One region of the Prolixibacter sp. NT017 genome, then DNA from elsewhere that is predicted to be linked to it. Evidence: riboswitches for the same ligand, from Rfam matches in the RefSeq annotation. Region 1 holds a riboswitch; each other region holds the start of a gene.

Region 1 (10,386 bases):
ACGATATAGCTTAGTTGCTTTCTTCCGGCTTCGATACCTTGTTTCTCTAGTGCGTCTATTACGGCTCTACTCTCCGAAATGAGGCTTTGGTTGGCCAGCCCGAGCCAGAAAAAAACTACTGACCAAATACCGGCGATTACCGGCGATAGCTGGTACAACACAGAGCCGGCGATAGAAAACAGTAACCATGTTCCGGGTACGAGAACCAGAGTTAGGAAAGCGCCTGTAACAATGCGGTGTTTTCCCCTGTTCAACCAACGCTCCCCGCGGGCAATCAGGTAACCGAATCCCCTTACGGGATGAGGAAACCAGCGGGGATCGCCTGATAACAGGTCGAGCAGGTAACCCAAAATGGGAATGGCTGTGGTGTAGGCTATGCTTTCCATTGTTTCAGAGCTTCGATGAGCAGTTGATTTTCTTTTTGGGTTCGAAGCGAGACCCGGAAGTGAGAGGAATCCAGCCCCCGGAAATTTCCGGCATCACGTATGAGTAGCGAGTATTTATCCTGTAACCAATGCTTTAACTCGGAAGCCTTACCTTGGAGTGTCTGGCCCAGTAAAAAAGGACAGCTTGTCGGATAAAACGCAAATTCCGGTAGTTGCTGTAATTGTTCTCTGAAAAGGTTGGTTTCCTTTTCCAGTTTTTTCCTGTCGGGAAGAAGTGATTGATGATTTACCGCGATGAATTTCCCGGTTTCCTGCGTCATCGTTCCCAGTTCCCACGGCTGTGCAAAGTGTTTTAGCTGAGCGATGATTCCCGGATAGGCCACTACATAACCCAACCGGATACCAGGCATGGCAAAAGCTTTGGTCAGCGAACGGATGACTACCAGGTTGGGATACTTTGGCAGCAGCGGAAGCACGGAACACGGTTGGAAAGCCAGTGGTTCGTATGCCTCGTCTACTATTACCATGGTTTGTCGATGTGTCTTCAGCAGTGTTTCAATATCGACAGACGGGAGGAGGGAACCATCGGGATTGTTGGGATTACAAAGCCAGATAACATCCGCATTGGGCGAAGATTGAGTTGACAGGCTGTTTCTGTGGAAGTATGTTAGTTGATGGTTATTCAGGCGGCAGGCATCTTCATATTCCGAAAAGGTCGGAATATGAATAGCAGAGCGCTTTCCTGTGTAAAGTCTGGCCAGCCGATAAATCAATGCCGTTGCGCCATTCCCGGGAAAAACCTGTTCCGGCGATATGTTATGCAAATCGGCCAGTAACCTCGTAAGTTCTGCGGCATCCGGTTCGGGATAATGAGCTAAGCGGGGGATTTGGTCCTGCAAATGTTCGGTTAAACCAGGCGGCAGTCCGCCGTAATACGTATTGGAGCTGAAGTCAGCCCTGAGTGAAGTCCCCCTGAAATTCTGATCATCACCGTGCCCGTGAATCATTGTCCCTGGTTTTCATGGGTTACCAATCGGTAAAACTGATCCATATCGACATGCTTCCGGATGTGCGTGGCAAGTTTGTCGTACTGCTTTTCTTTAAAAGCCAGGTAGTCGGGAATGGGTTCCGAAAATCCGGGACTGACCGTCTTTAGTATTTGTTCTACCACCTCGCGGTTATCGAATATGCCGTGGAGGTAACTTCCCCAGCAATGCTCGTTGAGCAGACAGCCATCGCGAGTTCCGTCTTCGAAGCAGGCTACCGGTTTTCCACCGACGAGAACAGTCTCTCCCATATGAATTTCGTAGCCGCTGTTGGTTAAGGCTTTCCCTTTCCGGTAGGCAAACTGTCGCTGTCGGGTAATCTTTTCACCGGTCAGGGTAGTAGTTACCGGGAGTATTCCGAGTCCTTTCACCGACCGGACTTTGCCTTCCACACCTTCCGGGTCATGAATTTCTGTCCCCATCATTTGATAGCCGCCGCAAATGCCATATAACGGTTTTCCGTTTTGTGCGGCCTTTACCAGTTCGTCGGCCATGCCGGTGCTTTTCAGGTAGAGCAGATCGTCGATGGTATTTTTGGAGCCGGGCAGAATAACCATATCGGCTTCACGTATGGCTGAAATATCGTGTGTAAAGTAAAGATTGACGCTGCTGATTTGCTCGAGAAGACTGAAATCGGTGAAGTTAGCCATGCGGGGAAGCAACACCACTGCCACATTGATTTTTCCCTGAACGGGATGATGTCTTTTCAACGCCAGCGGAACAGCGTCCTCATCTTCAATACGGATGTTACGAAAGTAAGGAATGACTCCCACCACCGGTTTCCCGGTAATCTCTTCCATTATTTTTCGGCCTTCGTCGAAAAGAGACATGTCACCCCGGAACTTGTTGATAATGATGCCGGCAATCAAATCGCGTTCTTCGGGAGGCAGCAACATCACCGAGCCGTATACGCTGGCAAAAACGCCTCCCCGGTCGATGTCGGCAACCAGGAACGTGGCCGCGCCGGTTTGCCGGGCAATCCGCATATTGGTGATATCCTTGTCGCGCAGATTGAGTTCTGAAATACTGCCCGCACCTTCCATCACCACCGGATGATATTTCCCGTTGAGGTAATGCCAGGCTTTCATTGCCTGGTTAAACAGGTAGTCGCGATCTGTTTCCAGGAAATAGGCTTTTGCCGACTGGTTCCCGATAGGCTTGCCGTTCAGTACCACCTGTGAATGTTGATCGCCGGTGGGTTTCAGCAGGACCGGATTCATTTCACTCCGGCAGGCAATACCGGCCGCCTCAGCTTGCACGGCTTGTGCCCGGCCAATCTCCAGTCCCTCGGGAGTGGCATAGCTGTTCAGTGACATATTCTGCGCTTTGAACGGTGCCGGACGGTAGCCATCCTGTTTCAGTATCCGGCAAAATCCGGCGGTGATGATGCTTTTCCCTACATCAGAACCGGTTCCTACGAACATAACGGGCTTCAATATTTTTTCCATCTCCATCTATTCCAGTTCAAATAATTCCAATCCGCCGTAAGGCGGGGCCGGCAAATCCCATACACCTTCCGCACTCATTCCTTTTAATAACCCGGCCAATACCCGGAAAGGACCGCCGTGTGTTATAATGACTGCACCGCCGGCGAATTCTTTGCGGTAGCAGATAAGAAAGTCACGTACGCGGCTATACAGGTCCGGATAACCTTCGCCTCCCGGGCAACGGACTGTTTGATAACGGTCGAACCAGTAACGCCCTTCTTCCAGCTGTTCTATCTCCTCCCAGCGACGGCTTTCCCAGTTACCAAAGTCAAGTTCAGTGATTCGTTGATCGAAGTGGATTTCCCTTCCGGGGAAGAGTGCTTCGGCCAGCATCCGGCAGCGGGTCAACGGGCTTGAAAATACCGAAAAGCCGGTAAACGGACGAACTTCGCTCTTTAGTTTCTCTGCTTCGGCAGCAAACGTGCGATCGGGAAGAACATCCGTTTGTCCGTAAATCGTCCCTGCCGGTACGTCAACGCTTGTATGTCTGATTAATACCACAGTTCCCATGGGCTATCCATTATGAGCGGCCAGCATGACCAGGTAAAAAGTTATTTCTGCCAGCTGCTGCGAAGCTCCCAGCGTATCGCCGGTATAGCCTCCGATGTGTTTTTTCAGGTAACGAAAGAAGAACACTATCCCGGCTGCTGTTACTGGAATTACCCAAAAGATGCTCCATTCCGGCAGAAAAAGCAGCGGAATGATGGCAAACAAGCCGGAAAAGAAGAGACGGGGCCATCCGATGCTTTCTGCAACGGGTTTGGCTTTTGCGTCGGTTCGTTGTACGTATTTCCCCACTTTGATGAGCCAGACCGGGGCCCAGCGGCTAAAAGCATGTCCGGCCAGCATCGCGAGCGGAATGAGCCGGGCGTCGATATTCGACAATACCGAGAACTTCATTAGTAACATCAGGATAAGTCCGGCGCCGCCATAGGTTCCTAACCGCGAATCTTTCATGATGTTCAGTATTTGCTCTTTTCCGTATCCGCCACCAAAACCGTCGCACATATCGGCAAAGCCGTCTTCATGAAAAGCGCCGGTAAGTAGAATCGTTGCGACCATACTAAAGAGAATAGCTACTGTTGCCGGGAACAACATTTGTGCAGCCAGGAAAATCAGAGCTGATACGCCACCAACAATCCAGCCAATAAAAGTAAGCCAGGTTGTTCCCCGGCTTAAATATTCCGGATGGTGCTCGAAGAGGAACGGGACAGGCAACCGGGTATAGAACATCACGGCAGTTAGAAACGCTTTGATTTCGTTTTTGATCATACCTTATTTGGATGAAACACCGACTTCGTCGAAACTGGCCATTTCGTTAATAAATTTTGTTGCCGAAACCAGGAGGGGATAAGCCAGGGCGGCTCCGGTTCCTTCACCTAGACGCAGGCCGAGGTTCAGCACCGGTTCCGCTTTCAGGTAACTTAACATCAGCCGGTGACCCTTTTCATCGGATGTATGGCAAAATATCAGGTTATCAAGTACTTCCGGTTCGAACTGGCAGGCTGTTAATGCAGCTGCTGTGGCAATAAAGCCATCCACCAGGACAACTATGCCCAGGCGTGCTGCTTCCAACATCCCGCCACACATCATGGCAATTTCCAGTCCGCCGAATGTCGCCAGCGTTTCCAGTGGCGTTTCCGTTGTGTATTTTTCTGCCACCTCTTTCAACAGCCTGGTCTTCCGATCCAGTGCCGCATCCTGCAACCCGGCACCGCGGCCGGTACACGCTTCGATGGAATATCCGGTGAATTTATGCATCAGCAACGAAGAAGCAGATGTATTTCCAATGCCCATTTCGCCAAATCCGATGACGTTGGAACCTTTTTCGAAAGTTTCGCGAACCAGTTGTGCACCCTGTCCGAGAGCCCTTTGGCATTCGTCCATTGTCATGGCCGGTTCATGGCGCATATTCCGGGTTCCTCTGGCTATTTTGGCCCGGATAACAGGGCCGTCTTCCGGAAAGTCGAAATCGACACCGGCATCGACGATTTTGATCTGAATATCATGCTGGCGGCAAAATACGTTGATCGCAGCTCCGCCCTTCATGAAATTCATGGCCATTTGCCAGGTCACTTCTTTGGGGTAAGGGCTAATCCCCTCATCGGCCAGCCCGTGATCGGCAGCAAAAACAAACATGGCCGGATTTTCCAGTTTGGGCGAAAGGGTTTGCTGAATTAATCCGAGTTGCATGGCAATTCGCTCCAGTTGGCCGAGCGAACCGGTAGGTTTTGTTTTGTTGTCAATTTTGTGTTGCAGTGCTTGTATTAATTCTTCTTTGGTCATGATAATTTATCTTTTGATAGTTACTTTATTTTTACCGGAATACCGGAAACCATGAGGTAAACCTCGTTGGCAGTGCGGGCAATAAACTGGTTCATCCAGCCTTGCAAATCGGCAAAATGGCGGGGCATTTCCTTGTCGGGAATAATCCCCATGCCAATTTCATTGGAAACGACCAGCAGGGTAAAGTCTTGTTCGATCAATTGTTTCCATTCGGCCTTTGCCTGTTCCAGTGATTGCTCCGTATTGAAATCATTATCGACAAAAAAATTGGTGAGCCAGAGGGTAACGCAATCGAGCACAACAACTCTTCCTGTTAAGTCTGGTTGACTCAGGTATTTCTCTTCTTCGATGGTGGTCCAGTGTGACCCCCTGTCGTGTTGGTGACGCTGAATTCGCTGACGAAATTCCTCGTCCCAGACGCGGGCAGTTGCAACATAAACAGGGCCCGGAGCAAGCTCCTCAGCCTTTTGCTGGGCAAAGGAGCTTTTTCCGGAACGTTGACCGCCGGTTATGAAAATGACGTTAGCCATGTTGTCCCGTTTTCTTCATTTGTTAAAATCTCCAGGTAAAGGTTCCTCCAACCGAACGGCCCGGCATCGGGTAACCGTCTTTCTCGGTATATATCTCATCGAGCAGGTTGGATACAGTAACACCAATCGTATAGTTCTCCGCGAAGGCGTACGAACCGGTCCAATCGAATACCAGGAATTGCGGATGTTTCAATACAGAATCATTGATGAGTGACGGGCGGACGGCTGTTCCATCGGCCGTGGTATATGGAATGACTTCGTAGGTGGTGTAGTCGTACGTGTACAGCCAGTTATCCTCATACCTGTGCCCGATATAGCGACCTGACAAACGGGTTTGCCAGTGTTTAAAATCGCGGTATTCGATTCCGAAGTTGGCATTGGCTTTACGAACATACTTCAGATTGGACTTCACGTCGTTGTCTTCTGATTTGGCATGTAGCAAATAGGTGGCATTGGCGAAAACACGCAACGACCAGGCATAGTCAGAACTTGCTCCGAAGTCGTAAGCAAAACCAGCTTCCAGTCCGTTCATATGTTCCTTACTGGTATTTTTGAAGGTAGTGTAATCGGGGTTCGACCGGTCGTAGTCAATCATATCCAGATGATGTGTGTCGAAGTAGGTCAGACTTCCACTCAAACCATTATCACGGTTGGCATAGGCAAAGCCCCCGTCGAAGGAGCGTGATTTTTCAGGTTTTAGGTTTGGGTTCCCTTTGTAATTATACTTTCCGTACGAAGAGGAATAGCTGTAACTTCCTGCTTTCTGAAAGGCATCAGGCGAGTGGAAACCGGTTCCGTACCCGGTGAAAACACGCCAGTTAGAGGTGATCTTGTACTGTGCGGCCAGGTGCGGATTGACCACCTGGTGATTTTCGGAAAGAGCATCGGTTTCCATTTCCGGCGTAGCGAAAAGATGGAAATTGATGTTGTCGTAACGCAGACCGGCTGAAACCTGCAGTTTGTCCTGTAGAAAATTCAGGTTTCCTTCGGCGAACACACCCAATGCACCGTTGCGGTAATTAGGCTGATAAGGAGCTGTTCGCTCACCGACGTCTGCCCATCGTTTCGATTCGTACTGCTTGTTGTTCCAATCGATACCGTAAACCAGGTTGTGTTTTCCCAACAACCATTTATCGGTGGCCATCACTCCAAACTCCTTATAAACGTTTTCTGTTTCCACGAAATCGTTGGTTCCGGCAATGTTGTAATAGTTGTTTACCTCGCGGCTGAAATAGGGCGAAACCGAGAGTTTGTGACGATTTCCGTTTACTGCCACATTGAGTCCGTGTGACCAGCGGGTGATATCCTTTTTGCTGTTGCCATACACACCGTAAATTGTTCCGTTGGTCATCACATCGCGACCGGCAAAAAGCCGTTGATAGTAGTTGGCTTCCACCTTATCGGAGAATTGGTAGCCCAGTCGCAATCCTTCGTTGTATTTTTTATACGAAGTATTCGAATATTTTTTGTCGAAAGTGGAAGGATCGAGGATCTCTTTTTCGATGGCTGAGCGGTGTAACAAATTGTTCTTTCCGGTTTTGTAATCGCTGTTTTGACCCAGTCCGCTCAGGTTCAGATCAAAAGACAGTTTTTTTGTGAGGCTACCGCCGATATGGCCTGAAAGCTGGGAGGTATTGAAAGAGCCAAAACCGCCACGGACACTTCCCACTAGTTTACCTGTACTCTTGGGGGTTACCAGGTTAATGACCCCACCCATGGCATTGGTTCCGTACAGGGAAGAGTAGGGGCCCTTCATGATTTCTACCTGTTGAAGGTAACCAGTGCTGAGAGTTCCGAAGTTTTCTGTTCCAGCCGGAATTCCGTTAATGAGCAGCACGTTGTATTTGTTATCCGTCGAGGGAGCAAAACCACGCATCCCAATACTGGCTTTGATGCCGGGGTATTCGATAATATCGACTGCCACCGTATTTTTTAATAAATCGCCTACATTATCGGCTGGTGAAGCTTGTAAATCGTTCTTTGTCAAAACATCGATTTTGCGGGGAATATCTCCCAGCTTGGATTGTGAGCGCGAAGCATTCACAATTACCTGTTCCAGTTGGTAGTTCTTTACCGAATCCTGTTTCTGAGCTTCTGCTGCCGTTACCCATAGTGTTACGGCTGCAGCTAATAAAATGCCTTTCATTTTCCAAAATTTAAGTTAAACAGTTGTTTAGCATAAACCCTGGGAGTTGCTTGCAGCAAAGGTTGATCAGGCCTTTATCACAACGCTTTTATCCCGAAAGCTTATAATGAGCGAATCTGGCAGGCAGGTCTTCTGGCTTGTCCGTTCCTTTCCGGCCTTCCCGTCCTGTGTACATCAGGGCAGTGACCAACTGGGGAAAGAAATGTATTCCGGACTTACAGCTGCGGGTACAGCCCCGGATTCTCACCGGGTTCCCTTTATCCCCTTCCGGGGGAACACCCACATTCGCATTAATTTGCTGATGATTTAATGTGTTGTTATTTCTTCATAGATGATTTTGTTTTCTGTTTGATGGGATATTTTCTTTTTGGTATTCCGGTTGTTCGTCGCATTCCGGGAAACCGGGAACACAAAGGGCCTTCCGGATAATGGATTTTCGGTAACAGTCACATCGGTTTTATACGCCTCTTTTACCTGGTGCCTCGTTAGCACTTCACCTGGTGTTCCTTCGGCACAGACCTCACCGTTTTGCATCAGAAGCAAGTGCGTACAGTATTCTGCCGCCAGGTTGAGGTCGTGGACTACCATGAGTACCGCCAGATTCAGTTCTTCATTCAACTGCTGAATAAAATCGAGTATCTGTACCTGGTGCGCGATATCCAGATGGGCTGTTGGTTCATCAAGGAGCAGTAGGTCGGGTTCCTGAACGAGGGCCCGGGTGATGGCGACCAGTTGTTGTTCTCCACCGCTAAGCTCGTTTACTGCCTGATGACGATATGCCCATACACCACTTTTTTTCATGTATTTTTCAGCAAGCTGCTTATTCTCCACACAACTTAATCCAGACAAGAGTGACCGGTAGGGGAGTCGTCCCATCATTACGTAATCTTCCACTGTAATGAACCCGATATCGTTTTTTTGAGTCACAACGGCCATGTGGCGGGCGCGTTCTTTCAGGTGCATCCGGTTGAATGGTTTAGCTGCCAACTGAAATGCTTCGGCACAGGCTGGCAGATCACCTGCGATACATTTCAATAATGTTGTTTTACCTGCACCGTTGGGGCCTATAATACCCGTGAAATCGCCCTGACGAATGTTTAGGGTAATATCTTTCAGCCGAAAGCCATTGCCGTAACCTGCCGTCAGTTTTTTCAGTTGTAATACCGGTACAGCATTGTTTATATCTTCCATCCTTTATTCTCTTTTTGTTGTAACCAAAGAAATAAGCTGCCCCCTAATAAACCGGTGATGACTCCAACCGGTAGCTCGTTGGGTTGAATAATCGTTCGGGCAATGGTATCGCTTGCAGTAAGATAAATGGCTCCCGCAATGAAAGAGGCCGGAAGCAGTAACCGATAGTCGCTTCCGGTTAGCCGGCGCATGATATGTGGAACCAGTAATCCGACGAATCCGATGACTCCGGCCACGGCAACCGATACACCTGTTAGCAGGGAAGCCACGATAAACAGCACCCGTATAGTCCGGTTGGTGTTTATACCTAGATGGCGTGCCGGCTCTTTGCCCAGCCGGAGTGCATTGAGGGAATGGACAAACAGTGATGTAATCAGCAACCCACTCACAGACGTGACTGCTGCAATGGTAATTAACCAGGGCGAAGGTTCATCCAGCGAGCCCATGGTCCAGAAGACAATCCCATGCAAATCCTCAATCCGCGAAAGCGCCATGATAAGCATGAGCAATGATGAAGTGATGAAACTAATCATTACCCCGGTCAGCAACATAGATGTTATCTGCACATTTCCTTTTCGGAGACTAAAGAGGTAGATGACAAGGATGATTATCAACGCACCAGCAAAACCGGCCAAAGGATTGGCAATACTCCCGATCGTTGTCTGCAACCGGAACATCAGCGCCAGGCACACGCCCAGTGCAGCTCCACCTGATATGCCCAGCGTATAGGGTTCGACCAGCGGATTACGGTAAACTCCTTGCAGAATCAGGCCCGACAGACTCAATGCTCCACCCACGGATATCGCCAGTATGATTCGCGGTAGTTTGAGCAGGCTTAGAATCTGGTAATCCATAACCGGTTTTCGATGCAGAAAAATTTCCGGTATCTGCCAAACAGAGATATTCTCGGTCCCCAGCGAAAGCGAAAACAGGATGGTCAGCGCCAGACCTGCCAAAAGGAGCAGGAGGATTGTCATCCAGCGAATATGTCCGGTCATGTTTGTCATATTAAAACTCAATACCCTTGCGGGATGTAATACCTTCATCGTACGGATGTTTTATCTTTCGGATGTAGCTGACATAATCTGCAGCTTCCATGACTGCCTCCGTTGCCCCGCGTCCGGTAAGGACCAACTCCACGGAATCCGGTTTGTTTTTCATTAGCTTGAGTACTCTTTCTTCGTCGATAAAATGGTCTCTTACCGCAATATTCAGTTCATCCACAATCACCAAATCGAAGGTTTCTGAAGCAACCATTTTTTCTACGTGTTCCATTCCCCGAATAGCATCATCTATCAAAGCTTCCCGTGGAAT
Region 2 (10,386 bases), 580 kb from region 1:
CAATTACTTTTCCACCAAGTTTATTGTGATATATAATTCCTGCTCCACCACCAGAAAACCAAGTCATGATTCCACTCGTGTGAATATATTTTCCATTTCCAAATTCCTCTTGAATCACTAACTCTTTTTTATTATCAGGAGCAACTGCTTTAACCAATACGTTTGTCGAAAATTCTATTTTTGGTCTAATTCTCCGTTTAGCTTTGTTTTTCTCTAATGAAATTTGATTTAAAAATTTATCTAGTTCAGTTTTTCTCTTTTTTAGGGATTTTTCATTAGCTCCTAGATTTTTCCAAATAATCAAGTCTTTACCCGATTTAACCAAATCACTTATTTCTTTATGCAAATCAGGTTCTAATGATTTTGTCTCCCACTGAGCAAGAGCCAATCCAATCAAAGCGTTGTTTCTGTCATCAGAGTCATTAAAATAATCTGCATATTCAACTTTAATTGATTTTGAAATCAAATCAGGTTTTTCTCCAGAATTGTATCTGTCAAAAAATGCAGAATAAATATCTAATGTAGTATCATTATCTTTTATTTTTTCACTCCATGTTCCCATTTTTCTGTGTCTTTTTTAAATGCCCTATAACTAGTTTATATGTGTACTAAAAGTACCCAATATTTCCAATATGGGTGTGTTATGTGTACCCTTGGTATCTTCTGTATTCGGTCTGCCGAGTGAATTCTTAATCTTATCAATAGGCTTCGTTCTGTCGTCATTTTATTGGTTGTTAAGGCTCACCTAAGTTAACAAAAAAATTATTCGGCCATGACATGTTCCTGGTGCAACCGGGGAAGGGGTTGGGACTACTTCCTCAGCCGTCAGGAGAGCCCACCACTGCAATTTCGTATCACCAGATAGATGAAGGGCTCCTGCGCTGCTCGTCAGGAGACAGGCAAATGGCGTCAGGGCTGCCAGACTGGTCTTCAGAACAGGTAAAAATCCTTTCAGGACAGATGAAAAGCTTGTCAGGAGAACATGAAAACGGTTCAGGACAACCGGAGAAGTGTTTCGGAGAGGAAGCGAAGTCGTCAAGGCAGGAGGAAAAGTCGTTGGGAGAGGTTGGAAAGCCGTCAACACGGTATCAGAAGCCTTCAAGGCAGGTGAAGAAGCCGTCAACACGATGTCAGAAGCCTTCAAGGCAGGTGAAGAAGCCGTCAACACGATGTCAGAACCCATCAAGGCAGGTGAAGAAACCGTCAACACAACATCATAAGCCTTAGAGGCGGGGTAAAAAGGTTTTGCCGGCAGCGTTGAATACTTCCAGACCTGTGTTGAGCACTTACGAAGTAGGCTTGAGCATTATTGAAGTAGTGTTGACGACTTCCTGAATAGTGTTGAGCACTTTTGAAGTAGGCTTGAGCATTTCTTAAGTAGTGTTGACGACTTCATGAGTAGCGTTGAGCACTGCCGAAGTAGTATTGACGGCTTCCTGGGTAGTGTTGAGCACTTTTGAAGTAGGCTTGAGCATTTCTTAAGTAGTGTTGACGACTTCATGAGTAGCGTTGAGCACTGCCGAAGTAGTATTGACGGCTTCCTGGGTAGTGTTGAGCATTTTTGAAGTAGGCTTGAGCGTTTCTTAAGTAGTGTTGACGACTTCATGAGTAGCGTTGAGCACTTCTGATGTGGCTTCAACGATTTCGCGTTGCGCGTTGAGCGTTTTACTGGTAGTATTCATTAAACTGTGTGGGAGTATTCATACCGTCCTGAAGGAAATGAGACTTCTCCTGAAGGCTTAGTTTTGTTCTTCCGTACGAAATTCGATGATGCGCGTTGCCGGATGCTTTTTCAGGTAACTGCGAATGATTCCCTGGGTGTCGCGGTTGTCCTGCCGGGAAGAGATGCAGTCGTGCAAAGCCTGAACGCCTTCGGTTGAGCTCTCCTCATCGACATAGCCAAAGCCGGTGTAGCGTCCGTTCTGCACCTTTACGATCGCCCATTCGCCTTTCCGGCGGCCTTCTTCCATGATGAAAAAGTTGGGCGAACGAAACTGAAGCTTAGCAGCCGCCATTTCGGCTCGTTGGTTGTAATCATCAGGCGCTTCTTCACCGATGCACGCACCGTTACAACTTTTTATTTCGTAGTGAAAGCACGCTCCATCGGTTTGGTACAGGCCACAGAGTTTCTGGCATAACTGGTATTGGTCAACCAAATCGTGGAGGTATTCTTTGGCTTCAGCGGCTGAATAAAAACTGGTGAGCGGCAATTCGCCATCGATAATTTTCCTGACTTCGAAGCGCTGGTAACCTTCTTCATCCTGATAAGTAAACAAGCCGTAATGAAAACGGGTACGCCGTTGTGCCCGGTTGTACAATGGCTGGTGACTTTTAATTTCGTCAGATTCCAGCAACAGCGAAACCAACTCGCTGCCGGTAATTTGCCAGTCGACATCCACCAGTTTGCTGCGCATTTCGATGGCCTTTTTTGTGCTGTTGTTGGCCAGGTGCGAAAGAACCCGTTGGTGGATGTCCTTGCTTTTCCCGATATAGATGATTTCTCCAGAGTCATTCAGGAAGTAGTAAACACCGGTTTGCCCGGGAAGGGCTTCGAGCTTTTCTTTCGGAAGCTCTTTGGGTGCATTCGAAAACAGGTTCTGCGTTTGCTCGTTATTCTGCTGCATCAAAATCTCGAACAGTTTCACGGTAGCAAACGCATCGCCGCCGGCCCGGTGACGACCGTTGATAGAGATATTCAAATCGGAGCAGAGGTTTCCCAGCGAGTAGGAGCGGTGCCCCGGCAGTAACTTCCGGCTGAGCTGAACGGTGCAAAGGGTTTTCCGACGGTAGTCGTACCCGAGCCGTTTGTATTCTTCCTTGACAAAGTTGTAATCGAATGCCACGTTGTGCGCCACGAAAATCTTCCCGGCCGTGATTTCCACGAGCTGTTTGGCCACTTCGTAGAACTTGGGTGCATCCGCAACCATCTCGTTGGAGATGCCGGTCAACCGGGTAATGTTGTACGGAATGTAGCACTCCGGATTGATCAGGCTGACGAATGAATCGGTCACCTGCCGGCCATCGTGGATGTAAACAGCGATTTCCGTAATTTTCCCGTTTCGGTGACTGGTTCCGGTCGTTTCGATATCGATTATGGCGTACATCAGGTGCAAAGATAAATGATATCTCCATTAGATGAACAGCGAATTGGGCAGGCAGTTGAACTTTCCTATCTTTACCGGGTTTGAAAATATGCTATGGAGAAATTCGAACCCAAATCAATGTTGAAACCTGCCATTCGTGCAGCGTTGGAGGCCGGTGAAGCCATCATGAAAGTTCACCGTTCGAGAGACCTGGAAGTGGAGTATAAGGAAGATGACAGTCCGGTTACGTTGGCTGACAAAGAAGCCAGCAAAGTGATTATCGAGATGCTTTCTCCGTATGGCTTTCCCTTTTTAAGTGAGGAAGAGATATTCCCTGATTATAAAGAGCGGCAGGAGTGGGATTATTTCTGGATGATTGATCCGCTTGACGGGACCAAAGAGTTTATTCGCAACGGAGATGACTTTACCGTGAATATCGCCCTGATCGATAAAGACCGGCCCGTTTTAGGAGTCATCTATGTTCCGGTTTCCGGCTATCTCTATTTTGGCAGCATTGACAAAGGCGCTTATCGCACAGCGAATGCCGATACGCTTTCGGTGGAGCAGATATTTGCCAAAGGAGTTCCGCTTCCGCTGGAAGATGAGCATGAAAAATTCACGCTGGTCGGTAGTATGTCGCACATGAATACAGAAACAAGAGAATATTTCAACAAGCTGATGGCCGAAAAGGGTAAAGAAAACGTGGATGTGATTATTCGCGGCAGCTCCCTGAAGATGTGTATGGTGGCCGAAGGAACCGCCGACTGTTACCCGCGTTTGAGCAACATCATGGAATGGGACACAGCGGCCGGACATGCCATCTGCGAAGCTTCGGGTTGTGAAGTAACACAGTGGAACGGAACGCCCATGGTGTATAACAAAGAGGATTTTTACCAACCCTGGTTCCGGGTCAGTCGTTGATTACTGCATGTCGATGGTGACCGTATCTTCCCAGACCTTTTTCCCGGTAGGTACCGACTTCATTTGGTAATGGACGCGGTATTTTCCGTTTCCGGCTTTGCGAACGACCTCGCCGGTTAACAGAAAATCGGCCTTTTGGTTGGCAGCCCAGTTCAATTGTGCGCTTTCCGATGGGAGCGTGGTGGTTGTAAAAAGCGTGGCTCTTCGGTCTCCACCATGAATCACCCGCAATAATCCGGAGCCCGCCAGTTTGGCTTCCACTACGGGAACAACTGCTTTGGGAGACGTTCCCAGGGAAGATGGAATCGCTATACTGCCAACAATGCATACTGGTCGGTCTGCCGTGGAATCGTTTCTCACATCCTTCAGCCAGACGGAATTAAACAGGCTGTGCTGAAGCTTGGACGGAAAATAGACAATGCTCAATGCCGGATCGGGTGTTTGCATTTCCGGTTCCTCCTGCACCTGCCGGGAAACCTGAGGGCTGCAAGCCTGCAACAGGCCCGCCAGTATGATTATATAAAAGGCAGTAAATCTCATATCGTTTGGTCCGGCAAGATAACGATTACTCGTCAGCTATCCGTTGATCTTTTTCATTTCTTCGGTAATTTCCCGGTAAATGATTTCGCCGATTGGTGCCAAGGGCAGGCGTAAAACGTTCTCTACTTTACCTTTGACATTCAATGCCGCTTTAATCCCTCCGGGGTTACCTTCAACAAAAAGAAGATTGAAAAGGTTTAAAAACTGCATGTGCTGGGCAGAAGCTTTCCGGAAGTCTCCGTTGACCGCCGCATGTACCATATCCGCGACTTTTCCCGGAAATCCGTTGGCAATAACGGAAATAACGCCATTGGCACCTAAGGAAATGGCCGGAACCGTCAAACCATCATCTCCCGAAAGGACCGAGAAGTTCTCAGGCCGGTCGCGAAGAATGATTGCCAGCTCATTTAAATCGCCGGAAGCTTCTTTCACAGCGACAAATTTATCGGAAGCTTCAGCTAGTCTGATGGTCGTGGCTGCGTCCATGTGCACTCCGGTACGACCGGGTACATTGTAAAGGATAACAGGTACGGGGCTGTTTTCAGCAATTTGCATGAAATGCCTATAGATGCCTTCCTGTGTGGGTTTACTATAATAAGGAACAACCGAAAGGATTCCATCGACTTTGCCGGCATCGATATCTTTCAACCCGGCAACCACTTCACTGGTGTTGTTTCCACCTGCGCCAACGACAATAGGAAGCCGGCCGGCATTTTTTTCAGCCACAAAATCGACTACGCTTTTCTTTTCTTCTGCCGTAAGCGTAGCTGTTTCGGCCGTGGTTCCCAAGACAACGAGAAAGTCGATGCCTCCGGAAATCATATCTTCCACTAATTCCCCAAGTGCGTCAAAATCAATTGTACTGTCTTTCTTAAATGGTGTTATGAGGGCGACACCTGCTCCGCGAAACTTTTGTCCCATAAAATCTTAACCTTTTCGATTGATGTATTCCAAATAATGAATAATCTGTTCGGTCAGATAACGACAATTCTTTTTCCCTGAGATTTCTACGGTCAAATCGTAGAAATTGTTTTCCGGCTCTTTCCAACCAACCTTAAAACTCGCCACCGAGTCAACCAATATGCTTTGGAGCGGTAACAGTTCAGTAATAGACAAGTCCAGAAGCAAATCGAACCGGGTATCGACAAAACTCTTCAAATCATCCGATTTGGGATCTCCTTTCCAGTCGATTTCTTTTCCGGTAAAAAAGCGCGAATGTGACGCTTTACTGAACGTTTCCTTTTCCTCGGCCGAGTTGACAACCGCCAGTCCCCGGGTACTAATGCCGTGCTCTGTCAGAACTTTTCTCATATGTTCGTAACTCTCCATTGCTCCGTCATCTTCGGGATACCACAGAATGGCTGCAGTTTTCGCCGTGTGAAAAGTATGGACCAGCACGTTACGCCCTGGATTCCGGTACTTTTTATGCAATCTTTTCAGCGTAACAGTTTGGAGCGCTTTTTTAAACATATTGGGACAAATTTACGAATTCGTTGATTGGTTATTCTTATTTAAGATGAAGAGCTACAATATTTATACTTACGATTTGTAAGTAAACAGCTAAAAATATTTTCAATTTGAATACCTACTTCTCTCGATTGTGTTTGATTTTAATTGCGACGTTTTACTTTTCATATCTGTTTTCTATTCGCGTCTTACGATTCAATCATTTTTAAAAATTCCGGCTCATCGATGATGGGTATTTTCAACTTTTCGGCCTTTTCCCTTTTCGAGGGTCCCATTTTGTCTCCGGCCAACAGGTAATCTGTTTTCCCGGTAATAGAGCCGGCGTTTTTTCCCCCGTTCTGTTCGACTAGTTCACTCAACTCTTTTCTGCGTTGCGAGGTCCCGAAATTCCCGGAAATCACGAACGTCAGTCCTTTCAGCTTCTCGGAGGTCGGGAGGGAATCTTCATCAACTTCCATGGTGAGTCCGGCCTTGCGTAATTGCTGGATTAAAATACGGTTTTTTTCGTCGTCAAAATAATTCTGGAGGGATTGTGCCATTTTCTCACCAATCTCATCGACGGCAATCAACTCTTCCAGCGGGGCATCTTCCAGCTTTTCAATCGAACCAAAGGCACGGACAATCTTTTTGGCGGCCGTTTCACCAATGAAGCGGATTCCCAAACCGAACAGGACTTTTTCAAATGGTTGCTGCTTCGATTTTTCAATTCCGTTTACCAGGTTGTTAACCGATTTTTCCTGAAAGAAATCAAGTGCCAGAATTTGCCCCTGCTTTTCCGGTAAATCGTAAATACTGGCCACATCGGTCAATAAGCCTTTGTCGAAAAACAACCGAATCGTTTCCTTGCCCAGACCTTCGATATCCATGGCACCACGGCTGCAGAAATGCTCAAGCTTTCCTTTCAGCTGGGGAGGACATCCGTTTTCGTTGGGACAGTAATACGCTGCTTCGCCTTCTGTACGCTTCAATTCGGTTCCACACTCCGGACAATTGGTAATGAATTCGACTTTCGCCGCATCGTTCTGCCTGGAACTGGTATCGACACCCACAATTTTGGGAATGATTTCACCGCCTTTTTCTACGTACACCTGGTCGTCGATGTGCAAATCGAGGTTGGCAATGATATCGGCATTATGAAGCGAAGCTCTTTTCACTATGGTTCCGGCCAGCAGAATAGGTTCCAGATTGGCGACGGGCGTAACAGCGCCGGTTCGTCCCACCTGGTAAGTGACGGCTTTCAGACGGGTTGCCAACCGTTCGGCCTTGAACTTATATGCAATGGCCCAACGGGGAGATTTGGCTGTGTAGCCCATCTCTTCCTGGATTCGTCGTGAGTTTACTTTGATGACGACACCATCGGTTGCCACCGGAAGGTTTTTCCGCTCTTCGTCCCAGTAATGGAGATAATCGAAAATTTCATCGACTGTTTTACAGGCACGTGTATGTTCGGAAATCTTGAATCCCCAATTCTTCGCTTTCTCCAATAGTTCCAGATGGCCATCAGACGGCAGGTTGTCGCCCAATACGTAATAGAATATAGCGTCGAGGTTGCGCTTCGCTACTTCAGACGAATTTTGAAGCTTCAACGTTCCTGAGGCTACATTTCTCGGGTTGGCAAATGGCGCTTCACCGGCTTCAGCACGAGCTCCGTTCAACTTCTCGAATGAAGCAAAAGGCATCAATACTTCACCGCGTATCTCGAACTTTTCGGGATAATCACCTTTCAGCTTGAGCGGTACGCTCCGGATGGTTTTCACATTGGCCGTCACGTCGTCGCCCTGAACGCCATCGCCGCGGGTTACCGCACGAACCAGTTGTCCGTTCTCGTATGTAATACTAATGGAAGTTCCGTCGAATTTCAACTCACAAACATAGGTGAACGGCTCATCAACGAGCTTCCGGGTACGTTGGTCAAATTCCTGCACTTCGCTTTCGGAATAGGTGTTGCTGAGCGAAAGCATGGGGTAGGTGTGACGCACCTGCGTAAACTGCTGGTTGATGTCACTTCCCACGCGCTGTGACGGTGAATTGGGATCGTTCAGCTCGGGCGCTTCTTTCTCCAGTTCGATGAGTTCGTTCATCAAACGATCGAAAGTTTCGTCGCCAATGACCGGCTGATTTAAAACGTAGTAGTTGTAGTTATGCTGTTCGAGTTGCTCTCTTAATTCCAGTATGCGTTTCCGGGTCTTCTCCGAAGTCATTTTCTTCACATTTTAAAAAACTAAAAGTACTAAAAATGGACGTTCGGAAACATAAAAACATGCCATTCGCATTGAATTCTTTTGCTTCAATGAAATTGTGAAATCAAAATCAGATAGATAATAATGATTGCGCCGATCACAGTAAACCTGATCAGATTTTTCATCGTCCGGGGGGTAGTCATAAACAAAAATCTCTTAGTCGTATGTAAAAAATCAAATGCTATTGTCGCCCACAAGTAAGTAAAATATCCTGTTAAAAAATGATCAGATTTTGAAAATGTCGTATATCTTTGACGTGAATTTTGGTTTTTCAACCTCCGTTCGGGAGGACGAAAATGAAAAGGGAATCCGGTGAAAATCCGGAGCTGTTCCCGCAGCTGTAAGCCCGTAATTAAATGGGTTTCCTGATCCGCATAACCACTGTTTCAGTTTGAAACGGGAAGGTGCAGGAAACCCGGGTGAGCCAGAAGACCTGCCACGATTCAACAACTAATTTTTGCTTTCGGGATAAATAGCAAAAATGAACTGCAAGCAATTGTTATTCATTTTTCACATTTGGAAGAAAGCCGGAAACAACCATTAATTAAATGTCATTATTATGGGAAACGTATGTCCGCGCTGTGGGTCCACCTTCGAATGTCAAGACGACGAAATTCAGAAATGTTGGTGTGCCCGTGAAAGATTGCCCGCCGCGTTGTGCGAAACGCTCAGGGAAAACTACGATGCATGCTTATGCCTCTCGTGCATCAGTGAACTTCAAAATGACCTCAGAATCAACGTAAATCAAACGACAAAAAAGGATTAATCATGAAGAAATTAAACGGATTGTTCATCGCAACAATTGCTTCGGCTTTGCTTTTTACTGCCTGCGACAAATCGGAAGAAACCATTACTGAAACGAAAACCATCGATTTTGAAGACCTGCAGACACCTTCTTCAGGCTACTGGAACGGAAGCGACGCCTCGGGCGAATTTACTTCGGGCGATATGGTTTTCCCGAACAATTACAACGCCGATTATTCGACGTGGGACAGCTTTGCCTATTCCACATTGAATGATACGCAAACAGCCGGCTATGGCAATCAATACAGCGTGTTCGATGCAGCGAACAACGGTAACACATTTGCCATATTTTACCCTTCCTATTCAGGCGATGCGTATTTTTCATTTCAGAATGAGAAGGAATACCAACTGAAAAGCATTGAGTTGTGTAACGATACTTATTCGGCGCTTTCGATGAAAGACGGAGATGCTTACAGCAAGAAATTCGGCGGCGACACAGGAAACGATCCCGATTGGTTCAAAGTCGACATTATTGGTTACGATGCAGCAGGAGATTCGATTGGAAGCGTAGAATTTTATTTGGCCGATTACCGCTTTTCGGATAACACACAGGATTACATTGTCGACCAATGGACCAAAGTAGATTTAAGCAGTCTGGGAAAAGTGAACAAACTGGCCTTCCGTTTTGGCTCTTCCGACGTTGGCAACTATGGCATCAATACGCCATCTTACGTTTGTTTGGATAACCTTCGGTACGACATGGTATCGAAAGGAGAGTAGCGAATCATCAACCGGCAGGAATAGAACTCTTTTTTTTGTAACTGTTTAGCTTATACTATTCCTGCTTAACATACTTGACTTTGAAAAGGTGGATGTCCCCTAAATGCGGGCCTTCCGCCTTTTTTGTTGCCCTGATTTTTCATCGATGGATGGTAGTTGTAAAAATTAATCAATAAGATTCATTATCAGCAATATAATAATGCGACACCCAGTTTCGTTATAAAAATGAAATATCGCAAGGTGTTGGTTGTTAGTGACGTTGGAAAGTGCGGTATTTTAACCAAACCAAAAAACACTTTTCCTATGTCATTTCGTGTCAGTATATTATTGTTGATGCTGAATTTCGGGCTTTTACTACTAACCGACATAGCCTGCGCAAAAAACAAAGAAATACCGGGTTTACAAGTTGAAGGAAAATTACGCACAGACGAAGGTGGGCTGAACGGCGCAATCATCGAGGTTTACGAAGCAGACAGCGATGAGCTAAATCAAACTGCGACCGTTGATGAAACCGGCAAATTTGCGCTGCAGTTGGCTTTTCAACACGATTATTACTTCGTTTTTAAGAACAGAGGATGCTATTCCAAGAAATTGCTCCTGAATGCCGTTAT
Region 3 (10,386 bases), 1.6 Mb from region 1:
CAGCCTTTTTTATGGAAAATTGGGCAACTAAAAATCGAAATCCCGGTCAACTTCAAAATTTCTTTAGAATTGAAAATTACGTTTGAGTCGTAATCAAAATTCAGGAAATTATGAAAACGACTTTTGTATTGCTCGCCTTTTTAGGGATGAGTCTTTGTGCGCATGCACAAAAAGCGGTGTTGCCGAATGCCGTTGCCGATGCTTTCTCGCAGAAATTCCCCAATGCACAAAAAGTACGCTGGAATCAGGAAGAAGCCGATGAATGGGAAGCTGAATTCTATCTGAACGGAACCGAAACCTCCGCTTCATTCAATCCTGCCGGTGCCTGGCTGGAAACCGAAACCGAAATCAGCAGGCGTTCGCTTCCGGCAGCGGTGAAAAATACGTTGGACAGTCAGTTTGCCGGCTATAAAACAGGAGAGGTCGCCATCATCGATTCGCCCGCTTTTTCCGGGTACGAAATTGAGCTCAGGAAGAAAGAGCAGGCCCTGGAAGTACAGGTGACCAAAGAAGGTGTGCTGAAACATAAGCGAATGCTGAAAGACGGAGAGGATAACGATTAATCCACGGCGCATTATTTCCTGTTGAAACGAACTTGCTTTTCCTGTACAAGTCGCTAACGAAACCGGATAACCCAAACCTAAAGCGATGCCTGTGTTGACGTAACGATCGATCGATGAAACAGACAATGAATTGGAAAAAGGCCCTTCCGGTTTCGGTGGTGGTCTTTATGCTCACCATTTCGGCCGGTTATGGCCAATTGAGCATCAGTATGGGATATGGACTGCAAATTCCCGGTAGGCAGGATCTAAAATTCAGGTATTACGAAAATGGAGTTCTGATGAAAAATCTGAAGACATCGAAGGCCATATCCTCGTGGTCTCCGGTGTCGAACCTCAGCGTAACCTATTGGCACCACAACATCGGATTTGATGTTAGCTATCTGAAATGGGAAAACAAGAGCCGCGGCGTTCGTTTTCTCACCAACGAAATTCCACCGTTTACCAGGATGGAGCAGGCGCGGAAATTGTTCCTGCTGAGTTTTCTTTCCAAAACCGGAAATCCTTTTCGCAAAAAAGGAGCGGACGACGACGGTAGTTATGGTTACTGGGGCGCGGGAATTGGCGCCGGTGTAACTGAAACAAATCCCGGTATGTTCCGCAGTGTGAAACTGGCCATGCAGCTGCTGTACGGCGTCTCCTTTAAGCTGACTTCCCACGTCCGCTTTTTTACCGAGGCCAAATACCTGCTGGCTCACGATGCCGACAACGCTCCGCCATCCACCTTTACCGGATGGAAAGTGGACACGTCGGGGCACCCGTTCCCGCTTCGCCCGCATCCGCACCTCGATACCCGGTTTTATAATCTGCAGTTCGGACTTCGCTTCCGGTTATGATCTCCCCTTTACTTATCACAGAATAGTTCACGATGAAAATAATCCGATTTAGCCTGCTTGTGTTGCTTTTGGCCGGTAGCAAAATGGTTATGGCGCAACCAGCCAAGCAGGACGATTTTCGACCGCACGGAAAGGCCGTCGTGCAGGTCTTCAGCAATTTTACCTATCGGCTGAGTAACTTCAGAGGCAAGCCATTGTTCGACATCTCGCGGGCTTACCTGGGATACGAATATGCCTTCAGCCAGCGGTTCTCGGGCAAGGTGATTTTCGACGCGGGCAGCCCCGATACGAGTGGTATCAAGTTGAATGCCGTATTGAAGAACGCTTACCTGCAGTACCACAACAATAACCTGAAGTTCCGGTTGGGCGTTATCCCGACCAGCCAGTTTCGGTTGCAGGAACAATTCTGGGGACACCGCTATGTGGCGCGCACCTTTATGGATGCATATCACTTTGGCCCGGAAGCCGACCTGGGGGCTTCACTTGCGTGGAAATGGTCGCCCTATGTTCAGTTCGATGCGTCGGTGCTGAATGGCGATGGCTACCAAAAGCTGCAGCAGGACAGCGCCCTGATGTATACCGCCGGGCTGACCATTCAACCGGTGAAGAAACTGTATGCCCGCTTCTACTTCGACTACATGAAGAAAGGGGTCTCTCAGAATACCTACTCCGCATTTTTGGGCTATGCCGGTTCGAAAGTAACCGCCGGCCTGGAGTATAATTACCAGTTGGCGCATGCCAATGTGAACGACCAGGACCGTTCGGGGATTTCGTTCTATGCCACCATGCAACTGAAAAAACATTCCAACCTCTTTGTACGCTACGATAAGCTCTGGTCGAAACGAAACGATGGTGCGCTGGATGGATGGGATGTGCTGACGGACGGACGGCTCTATCTGGCCGGGATTGAATTTCACCCGGCAAAGGGTATCACCATTTCGCCGAATATGAGCGGCTGGTATCCGGTTCACGATACCCATCACATTGTTAGCCGGTTCAACCTGAGTGTGCAATTTAAATTCTGATGTGGCAACCAATCGTCGCGAATAAGCGTACTAATTACTTATCATCCATAAATCCATTTAAAATGATGAATCGAATTGTGTTATTTTTTCTTCTGAGCATGTTCATTGGTCAGGCACAGGCTTCCAATGATTTCAGGAAGGCATTAGGTGATGATGATCAAACCGGAAGCCAGTTGACCTACGACTTCCATTTGCATACGGCACAATACACGGATGTGGCCCGCTACTGGCAGGCCCGTCATGCCCAGGATAGCCTGCAGACGGCTACCCGAACCAAAGCGCACTACTTTCTGAAGAAAGCCATTCTTCCTACCGGCCTGATAGCTGCCGGACTGGTGACCATGGCGGTTCCCCGGCAAACGGTGCTCAGCAAGTACCGCATTCATGACACCATGCATGGCTGGAACCCGACATTTCACACCTCGGCCGACAACTACCTGCAGTTTGCTCCGGCTGTTGTGACGTTGGGACTGGGAGCGATGGGCGTAAAAGGACGCAACGATTTTCTGAACCAAAGCCTGCTTTTTACCAAAGCCGAACTGCTGATGTCGGTGGTGGTGTATGGCATTAAGCATGCTACGCGGGTGGAGCGGCCCTATGGCGGCGTGTTCACCTCGTTTCCGTCGGGGCATACGGCGCAGGCGTTCCTGTCGGCTACCTTCCTGGCCAAGGAGTACGGGCATATTTCGCCCTGGATTAGTGTGGCCGGGTATGCAACGGCTACGGGTGTGGGCGTGTTGCGTATGATGAATAACAAACACTGGATTTCGGATGTGCTGGCCGGCGCCGGCGTGGGAATTCTCTCGGTGGAGTTCGTTTACCTGACGCATCAACACCGCTGGGGAAAGAAGCGGAACCTGGTGTTCGCCCCAACTTTGTATCAAAAAGGCGGTGGCGTGTCGATGGCGATGACGTTTTAGCGGCGTATACTTCGGCAAGATTGGATTTGCCCTGCGGCACAAAAAACGCCGGCGTTCTCTGCTGCCCCGGCTCCGGGCGATGAAAAACCGCCGGCGTTCTCCGTTGCCCTGGCTCCCGGGGACGAAAAATCGTCGGCGTTCTCTGTTGCCCTGGCTCCCGGGGATGAAAAATCGTCGGCGTTCTCTGTTGCCCTGGCTCCCGGGGACGGAAAACCGCCGGTGTTCTCTCATGCCCTGGCTTGAGGGGAAGGAAAAATCACGCGACATTTTGTTGCCGCAGCTCCGTGGGAGCGGCTATTGTTTAAAACAGAAGAAGCCGGGGATGATTCCTGTTTTCAGTGTGTCGACAGGAACTCCTTTTGCGGTTAACCGGTACACCAGTCCGCGCTGCAGGTAGTCGATGGCATCGCTCACATAAATATCTGAGTTATCCGGATCGACCCCGAGACTGTAGTAGATGGTCCCGGGGTTTTTTAATACCGGCGCTGCCGGAAGTTGCGATGCGGTGATGGGCATTTGCCACACATCGTTGTTGATGAAGCAGAGCGTGTCGCGCGCAGCGTTGATGGTCAAATCGGAAGCAATATTGTCGGAGTTAAGTGCGAACGACTTCTCAATCTGCCCGGTTTCCGGATTCACCTGCTGCAGTTCGGCCTGGCCGCCCGATGTGGTTCCGCCCAAGCTGCCGTCGCACAGTACCCAAAGCTGGTTGTTCTTATCTTTCACCATGCTTTTGGGCTGCGTGCCTACCTTTATTTCCCCGGTAACGGAATCATTCTCCGTATCGATTTTCAGGAGAGTATGGTCCGCCGACCAACAGGTGACATACAGTGTGCGGCCAATTTGCACCATCTGTTCGGTCGATGCATGGCCGGGTGTCGGAATGTTTCCGGTGATTTGAAAGGTAATCGGGTTGAAGATGGTGATGGCCGATGCATACAGGTCGGTTACATAGGCCTTTTGTTTGCTCACGAAATGGATGTACCGCGGCGAGGTGAGCCCGGTGATCTTCCCGGAATATTTTCCCGTTTCGGTATTGATGACATAAATTTTCCCCGAGTTATTAATGGCAATGTATCCAAGCGAATCGAGGATGCTCATCGATTGGCCCACATCGCCCAGGGGAAGACCGTTGGTGGAGTAAAACAGGTTGTTGGTGGTTTGGGCGGTGGCTTTATCGTAAAAGGAGAGGGTGGCGTTGCCCGACATGAAGTTTCCTTCGTTTACAATGAATACGCCTGCATTGGAGAGCAGCTGGTCAGATGGTCCCTGCCGGTGGGCGTCTATCCAGGCATTGTCGTTCATGCATCCCGTCAGGAACACACTTAACAGGAAAAAGACAGCTGATATGTGGAGAATGCTTTGCTTCATTTCTCGCTTTTTAAAAGTCAAACCGGACCAACAGTGAATAATTCCGTCGCGGCATGGGGCGTTGCAACACGGTCCGGTACTCCTCGTTGAAGAGGTTGAAAATTTTGAATTCCACCCCTAACCGGTACGTCTTCCAGTTCCAGTCTTTGCCGGCAAACAGGTCGTTCATAAAATAGGGGTAGAGGTAATCGAGCGACGTGGTTTTCTCGTTGCTGGTAGTGGTATACCGCTCGCTGTAATAGTTCCACTGGTAAGTAAGATGGTATCCTTGCCGGGAAAGATTGGCCGACAGGTTGGCTGAGTGTTTCGGAATAAAAGGCAGCTGCTTGCCGATGGATTGGTCGGCCCAGTTCACCGGGTTGTCGCGATTGATGGAGCGGGTGTAAGCATAGTTCCCGTTAAGGTGCCAGTGCCACGGTCCTTCGTTGCCTTCCAGCGAAAGCTGGTACTCCAAGCCGCTGGCGTCGACCTTCTTCATGTTCGAAGGCTCCCAGTAACCTTTGTTGGTGGGCAACCAGATAATCCAGTTGTCGATTTTGGACGTGTAGGCCGAAAGGGTGGTGTAGAGGTGCAGATGCGTGTAACTCTTCTCCCAGGTCAGGCCCAAATCGCCGGTATAACCTTCTTCCGGCTTCAGATCGGGATTTCCTCCCGGGATGTAGTACAAATCGTTCAGTGAGGGCTGGTGGTAATTGCGCGCCACATTGCCTTTCAGGTAGAGGTTCCCCTTAGCCGACAGCTTGTATTCCAGTCCCAGCAACGGCATGATGGGCGCTGCCTGGCTGTCGTAAAAATCCTGTCTTATCAGGAAGGTGGAGGTGAACCGTTTTCCGAATTTCTTACTCACTTGCAGGTGGACCGAGCTTTCGAGCCGTGTTTTATGGTAACCATAGTTGTTGGCCAGCGGGGCATAATTTTGAGAACTTACCTGGTACCGGTCGGCATCGATTCCGGCTGTGGCCGAAAAATCCTGATTTTCCCGGTAGGTGAACAAGGCTTTGTTGAACCAGCTTTTGGCATTCGACCACGAATCGACGACAACCTGCCCGGATGTGCCGTTGACGTTGGCCCTGAGCCAGTAGTTCATCTTGTCAAAGTTCAACCCGCTGCTGACCTTCAGGGTGGTTTTGTCGCTGTAGTGGTTCCATTCGGCCACCGCCCGGTGAATCTGGTCGGTTTGCCTGTTGACGCCGCCATCGCCCGATGTTTCGTTGGTCATCAGCTGCGGTATGCTGCGCGAATTGTGTTGGTACCAGTAGTGGCCCGAAATTACGTCCTTGTCGTTGGGGCGGAAATAGATTTCCTGCAGTATGCCGTAATTGCGGTAATCGGCGTTTTTGTTGCGCTGCTTCGGGTAAATGTATTCCCCGGTTTTGGGATCGATGGTGGCGATGAACTTATTCCGGTAGGTAAAATCGTTGGCCGACTGACTGAGAAAGGCTTTGGTTTTGGATTGGATTTTCCGGTTTCCGGCTTTTACCTGGAAGAATTCGTCGTACGATTGGTAGCTGCCAACACCTGAGAGGACACTTCCGGAGAAGTGATTGCTCCAGTCGACATCGCTTTGCAGGTTGATGGTGCCACCCAGTGCCCCGCTTTTTTCGGTGAGCGAACCGGAACCGTGCAGAATACTGACTTTGTCGATGAAGTAAACCGGGATGGTGGAGAAATCGACCATCCCCAGCATGGGCGAGTTCAGACTGATACCGTTCCATTCCACCTGTGTGTGCGATGGTGCGGTTCCCCGGAAGGAAGCTGTTGCCAGCGCTCCCCGCCCGTAGGTTTTGATGAAAATGGGCGTGTTTTCGGAGATGAGTTCCGAAAGAGTGGCATTCAGTGCTTTGATCATGGCAATCGAATCGACGTCTGAGCGGATCAGGCCGGCCTCTTCCTTTTTCTGCAGGTGCTTGCTCACCACCCTGACCTCTTTTATTTTCAGGGTGTCGGAGAGTGATTGTGCCCGCAGCTCCTGACAAAAAGGAATGAGTAGCAGCAATAACAACGGCAGGCGCTTCATAAAACCGATGCAAAAACGGGGTGCCTGTATGTCGGGCTCCGGCTTAGTTGGCATTGTTCAGCATATTCAGGTCGACAGCGCCGCTCACTTCGGTGGATACTTCGTTCAGCCAACCGGCAATCTGAAAGACACTGCTCTGCACTTTGATGAAATCGATGCCATCGATATTGGCCGGCGAGCCATCTGCATTCACCGCGTCGGAAATGTCGAACCGGTTTGCTTTTAGGTTGGTGTCGTAATCCTGGTTGTTGTAGGTTTCGGCATAGCCCCAGGTAAACAAACCGTTGCGCAGCGCCCAGCTTTCGGTGCTGCTGTCGGTACTGGTATTCACGTATGCATCAGGAAGGCGTTCGCCATCAAACGCGATCTCAGTTTTATCGCCGTAACCGGACCACCACCAACTATCGGCGCCGAAGTTAGGAATCAGTTCACCGCTGTTACCCTGGTTGTCTTTCCAGGTTACATTGCCTCCGTTGGCCGGTTTGTAATAGGTCACTTCGTAGTTGTGAATTGTTTCTGTGTTGTTGTATTCGCTGCCTTTCAGCTGCAGCCATGGGCCATCGTCGGGTTTGCCGTTTCCATTGGTATCCTTCATTACGTAAACTACTCCCGGCTCGGAAGACGCTCCTGGTTGAGCATAAACGGCAAAGTCATACCCATCGCGGTTTTTCACTGTGTGGTCGAAACCCGCAATGATGTATCCACCCCAGCCGCCCAGGTGCACGAAGCTTTTTCCATCGGCCCAGGGAACACCAATGAAGTTGTTACTTTCGCCGGTTGTGACAATGGATGCATGCTGGCCGGGACCATATTGATAATCGAAAACTTTGGTGATGTATGGTGACGATGTTACCGTAACCTTGAATTGAGTGGAAGCGTGCCCATCAGTTGTACTAACGGTTAATCCAATTTGATAGGCGCCTGGAACTTCAGAAAGAAAGTTGTAAGTCTGTTGCTGAGATACCTCTTGTCCGTTATTTGTCCAGCTGTACGTAGCTCCGTCGGCATTACTGGCCTGTGCCACCAGCGAAAGTTGTGTTCCGGCTGTAACTTCGTATCCCTGACTTGGGATGTCCATGGTAATTTCCGGCAGAAGAGGAGATTCGGTTTTGCTGCAGGAGACCAGGAAAAAAAGTCCTGCAAGCAGCATGTAGCTTAAAAGAATTAGTTTTTTCATAAAACTTAAAATCAATTGGTTGATGTTGAGTAATTGATTTTAAGCTAAGGGGAAGAAAAACAAACTTGCGATGGTTGTCTTCACGCTTTTGATCCCGAAAGCTTAAACCAACCTGGCAGGTCTTCTGACTCATTCCGATTTTCGGTTACCTTCCCGTTTCATGAAAACAGTGGTTTTCTAACCGAAAACTTACTATTCTGCAAAAGCAGAATCGGAAATTACAGCAGCGGGTACTGTTCCGGATTCTCACCGGATTCCCTTTTCATCCCCAACAATATGGGAACCAAGTCGACGCAAAATTAGTAAATAATTTAGTGGCAGAAAGTAAAAGTGAGCGTATTATTTTGGTGATTTCAATTTGAAATGGCTCTCAATTTATTTGCTCTACAGGGAATTCAACGATGAAGGTGGAACCTTTTCCCGGCTCGCTTTCCACCTCAATTTTTCCATTAAGCAAATTGACCGCCTGACGGGCAATGGCCAGTCCGACACCCGAACCTTCTATATTCTCGGTAGTTTTGGCACGGTAGAAATACTCGAAAAGTTTCTCCTGGTCTCCCTTCGAGATGCCGACACCTTCATCGCGAACCGAAATTTTCAGTTTCCCTTCGGAATATTCAGCAGCTAATTCAACCGTCTTTCCTTTATCGGAATACTTTATCGCATTGGAAATGAAATTACCGGCAATTTCGCGCAGCAGTTTTTGGTCGATAAGCAGTTCTTTCGGTAACGAGTTATGAGTGAACTGAACCCGGTGATGTTTGCCCACTCCCGATTGATAGAACTGAGCCATTTTATCCAGAAAGTCAATAATTTCAGTCGGTTCCGGATGCGTTTCGTTCAGTGTTTCGTATTCACGGAACTTCAGTATATCGGATAAGTGGCTGCTTAAAAGGTTAACCGATTCTTTTATCAGTGAAAAGTGGCGCGGTGCTTTTGCTCGCAATTTCTCATTGTCCATGTACCGCTCGAGCAGTTCGGTAGAACTGAAAATCGTCGTTAACGGCGTTTTGAATTCGTGCGAAATGGTTGTGACAATCTTTGAGCGGAACTCATTGATTTCCTTTTCTTTCTCCAGCGCTTTTTCGAGAAGTATGTTTTTTTGTCTCAGTTCTTCTGTTCGCCGGGCTACTTTTTCTTCCAGGATCCGGTTCATGTTTTTCAGTTCATCTTCCGCTTTCTTGATAAGGGAGATATCCCGGAAGGAGAAAATGTAACCACGAAACTCATTCTTATCATCCCGAATGGGAGCGAGGCTGTAGGAAATTGGAAGTTGGTTATTGTTCTTACAAATGAAAATGCCTTCTCCATAGATTGGATTCAGCAACTGGTCGCCTTCTTTTTCTTCAGGAAAAAGCGGAGCGCCTGTTTCGTTTCTCAGGTTGAGTGCCTGCCGAAAGTTGATGTTTTGCACTTCGCTTAATCGCAATCCGGTTAATTTTTCTGCGGCAGCATTGAAGAAAACAATGTTTCCGTTTTGATCGGTTGAAACTACGCCGTCGGCGATGCTTTTCATCGTAACTGACAGAAGTTCCTCATTTATCCGCAGCTTTTCGGTCATGGTGTGCCTGAAAATAGCCATCTCGAGGACCATGATCAGGTTGTCAGCCTGGAACGGTTTGATGATATACCCGGTAGGGTTGGTTTGCAGTGCTCTTGAAAAGGTTCGTTGATCGTCGTCGCCAGTGATGTAAACCACCGGGATGTTCAATTCCTGTTGGATTAATGTTCCGGCATCAATTCCATCCAGCTCTCCAGGCATCTGAATGTCCATGAAAATGATGTCAGGATGCAGCTCTGACGCAATTTTTATGCCTTCCTTGCCGTTATTTGCTATAGGAAGAACATCGTAATCGTTCTGGCGCAGAATATTTTGTAAAAGTCGTGCCGAAATTATGTCATCATCAACGATAAGAATTGAGTGCCGCATATCTTTTACTTCTATAATTTTCTGTAAATTTAACTAACGATTTGCAAGTTGTTGATTCCTCAAGAACCGAAACCAAAGCTAAAAATAGATACTTTGATTGACCCTATGAGCAACCCCTTTAAAAACATAATCCTATTCACATTATTGTGTTTGTTTGCCTGTTTTTCTCAGCAATCTTCTGCGCAATCAGATGATTCTGATTTTGTTGAACCGGCTGTTGTCAATATCGACAAGGGGTTTCCCGGATATGCTCATATTGTTGCTTATGCCGATTCCATGCTGACTATGCATTATCAGTTGCACGATGTATATACCGAAGCATACGATACCAGCCAGGTGAATCTACTTTACTCCCTTCATTTTTTATCTGACAGTCTGAAAGAAAGTTTCGATTCCTTTTATAGCTTCCGGATAAAGCGGTTGAAACAGGACTATGGTTTCCGGATTTCAGGATATTACAACTATAGTTTTAAACCCGGCTTTGCCGACGAGGAGGATGTTTACTATAAGCAGCGGTTTTACCTGGGACTAGACTGGAACTTGTTAGGAA

What was found. A riboswitch is a leader RNA that binds a small molecule or an ion and turns the genes downstream of it on or off. The one in region 1 is predicted to bind cobalamin.
Region 2: another riboswitch for cobalamin. It lies ahead of GJU87_RS21800 (cysteine-rich CWC family protein); the one in region 1 lies ahead of GJU87_RS10040 (TonB-dependent siderophore receptor).
Region 3: another riboswitch for cobalamin. It lies ahead of GJU87_RS03310 (PKD-like domain-containing protein); the one in region 1 lies ahead of GJU87_RS10040 (TonB-dependent siderophore receptor).

What each region holds. Positions count from the first base shown of each region.
Region 1 is NZ_BLAV01000001.1:2,435,942-2,446,327, reverse strand. Features, by position in the region: gene cbiB (adenosylcobinamide-phosphate synthase CbiB) at 1-386, opposite strand, end outside; gene GJU87_RS10070 (histidinol-phosphate transaminase) at 374-1,393, opposite strand; gene GJU87_RS10065 (cobyric acid synthase) at 1,390-2,880, opposite strand; gene GJU87_RS10060 (histidine phosphatase family protein) at 2,887-3,429, opposite strand; gene GJU87_RS10055 (adenosylcobinamide-GDP ribazoletransferase) at 3,433-4,191, opposite strand; gene cobT (nicotinate-nucleotide--dimethylbenzimidazole phosphoribosyltransferase) at 4,195-5,205, opposite strand; gene cobU (bifunctional adenosylcobinamide kinase/adenosylcobinamide-phosphate guanylyltransferase) at 5,226-5,735, opposite strand; gene GJU87_RS10040 (TonB-dependent siderophore receptor) at 5,758-7,881, opposite strand; cobalamin riboswitch at 7,986-8,179, opposite strand; gene GJU87_RS10035 (ABC transporter ATP-binding protein) at 8,188-9,072, opposite strand; gene GJU87_RS10030 (iron ABC transporter permease) at 9,060-10,118, opposite strand; gene GJU87_RS10025 (cob(I)yrinic acid a,c-diamide adenosyltransferase) at 10,081-10,386, opposite strand, start outside.
Region 2 is NZ_BLAV01000001.1:1,855,703-1,866,088, forward strand. Features, by position in the region: gene GJU87_RS07745 (hypothetical protein) at 1-562, opposite strand, end outside; gene GJU87_RS07750 (hypothetical protein) at 1,011-1,220, shown strand; gene GJU87_RS07755 (exonuclease domain-containing protein) at 1,740-3,104, opposite strand; gene cysQ (3'(2'),5'-bisphosphate nucleotidase CysQ) at 3,198-4,004, shown strand; gene GJU87_RS07765 (hypothetical protein) at 4,005-4,544, opposite strand; gene dapA (4-hydroxy-tetrahydrodipicolinate synthase) at 4,581-5,465, opposite strand; gene GJU87_RS07775 (hypothetical protein) at 5,472-6,014, opposite strand; gene ligA (NAD-dependent DNA ligase LigA) at 6,200-8,212, opposite strand; cobalamin riboswitch at 8,499-8,707, shown strand; gene GJU87_RS21800 (cysteine-rich CWC family protein) at 8,811-9,017, shown strand; gene GJU87_RS07790 (DUF4465 domain-containing protein) at 9,020-9,775, shown strand; gene GJU87_RS07795 (hypothetical protein) at 10,079-10,386, shown strand, end outside.
Region 3 is NZ_BLAV01000001.1:818,859-829,244, forward strand. Features, by position in the region: gene GJU87_RS03280 (PepSY-like domain-containing protein) at 111-563, shown strand; gene GJU87_RS03285 (hypothetical protein) at 677-1,396, shown strand; gene GJU87_RS03290 (hypothetical protein) at 1,429-2,421, shown strand; gene GJU87_RS03295 (phosphatase PAP2 family protein) at 2,484-3,341, shown strand; gene GJU87_RS03300 (YncE family protein) at 3,636-4,712, opposite strand; gene GJU87_RS03305 (TonB-dependent siderophore receptor) at 4,723-6,783, opposite strand; gene GJU87_RS03310 (PKD-like domain-containing protein) at 6,773-7,906, opposite strand; cobalamin riboswitch at 8,003-8,209, opposite strand; gene GJU87_RS03315 (ATP-binding protein) at 8,277-9,836, opposite strand; gene GJU87_RS03320 (hypothetical protein) at 9,942-10,386, shown strand, end outside.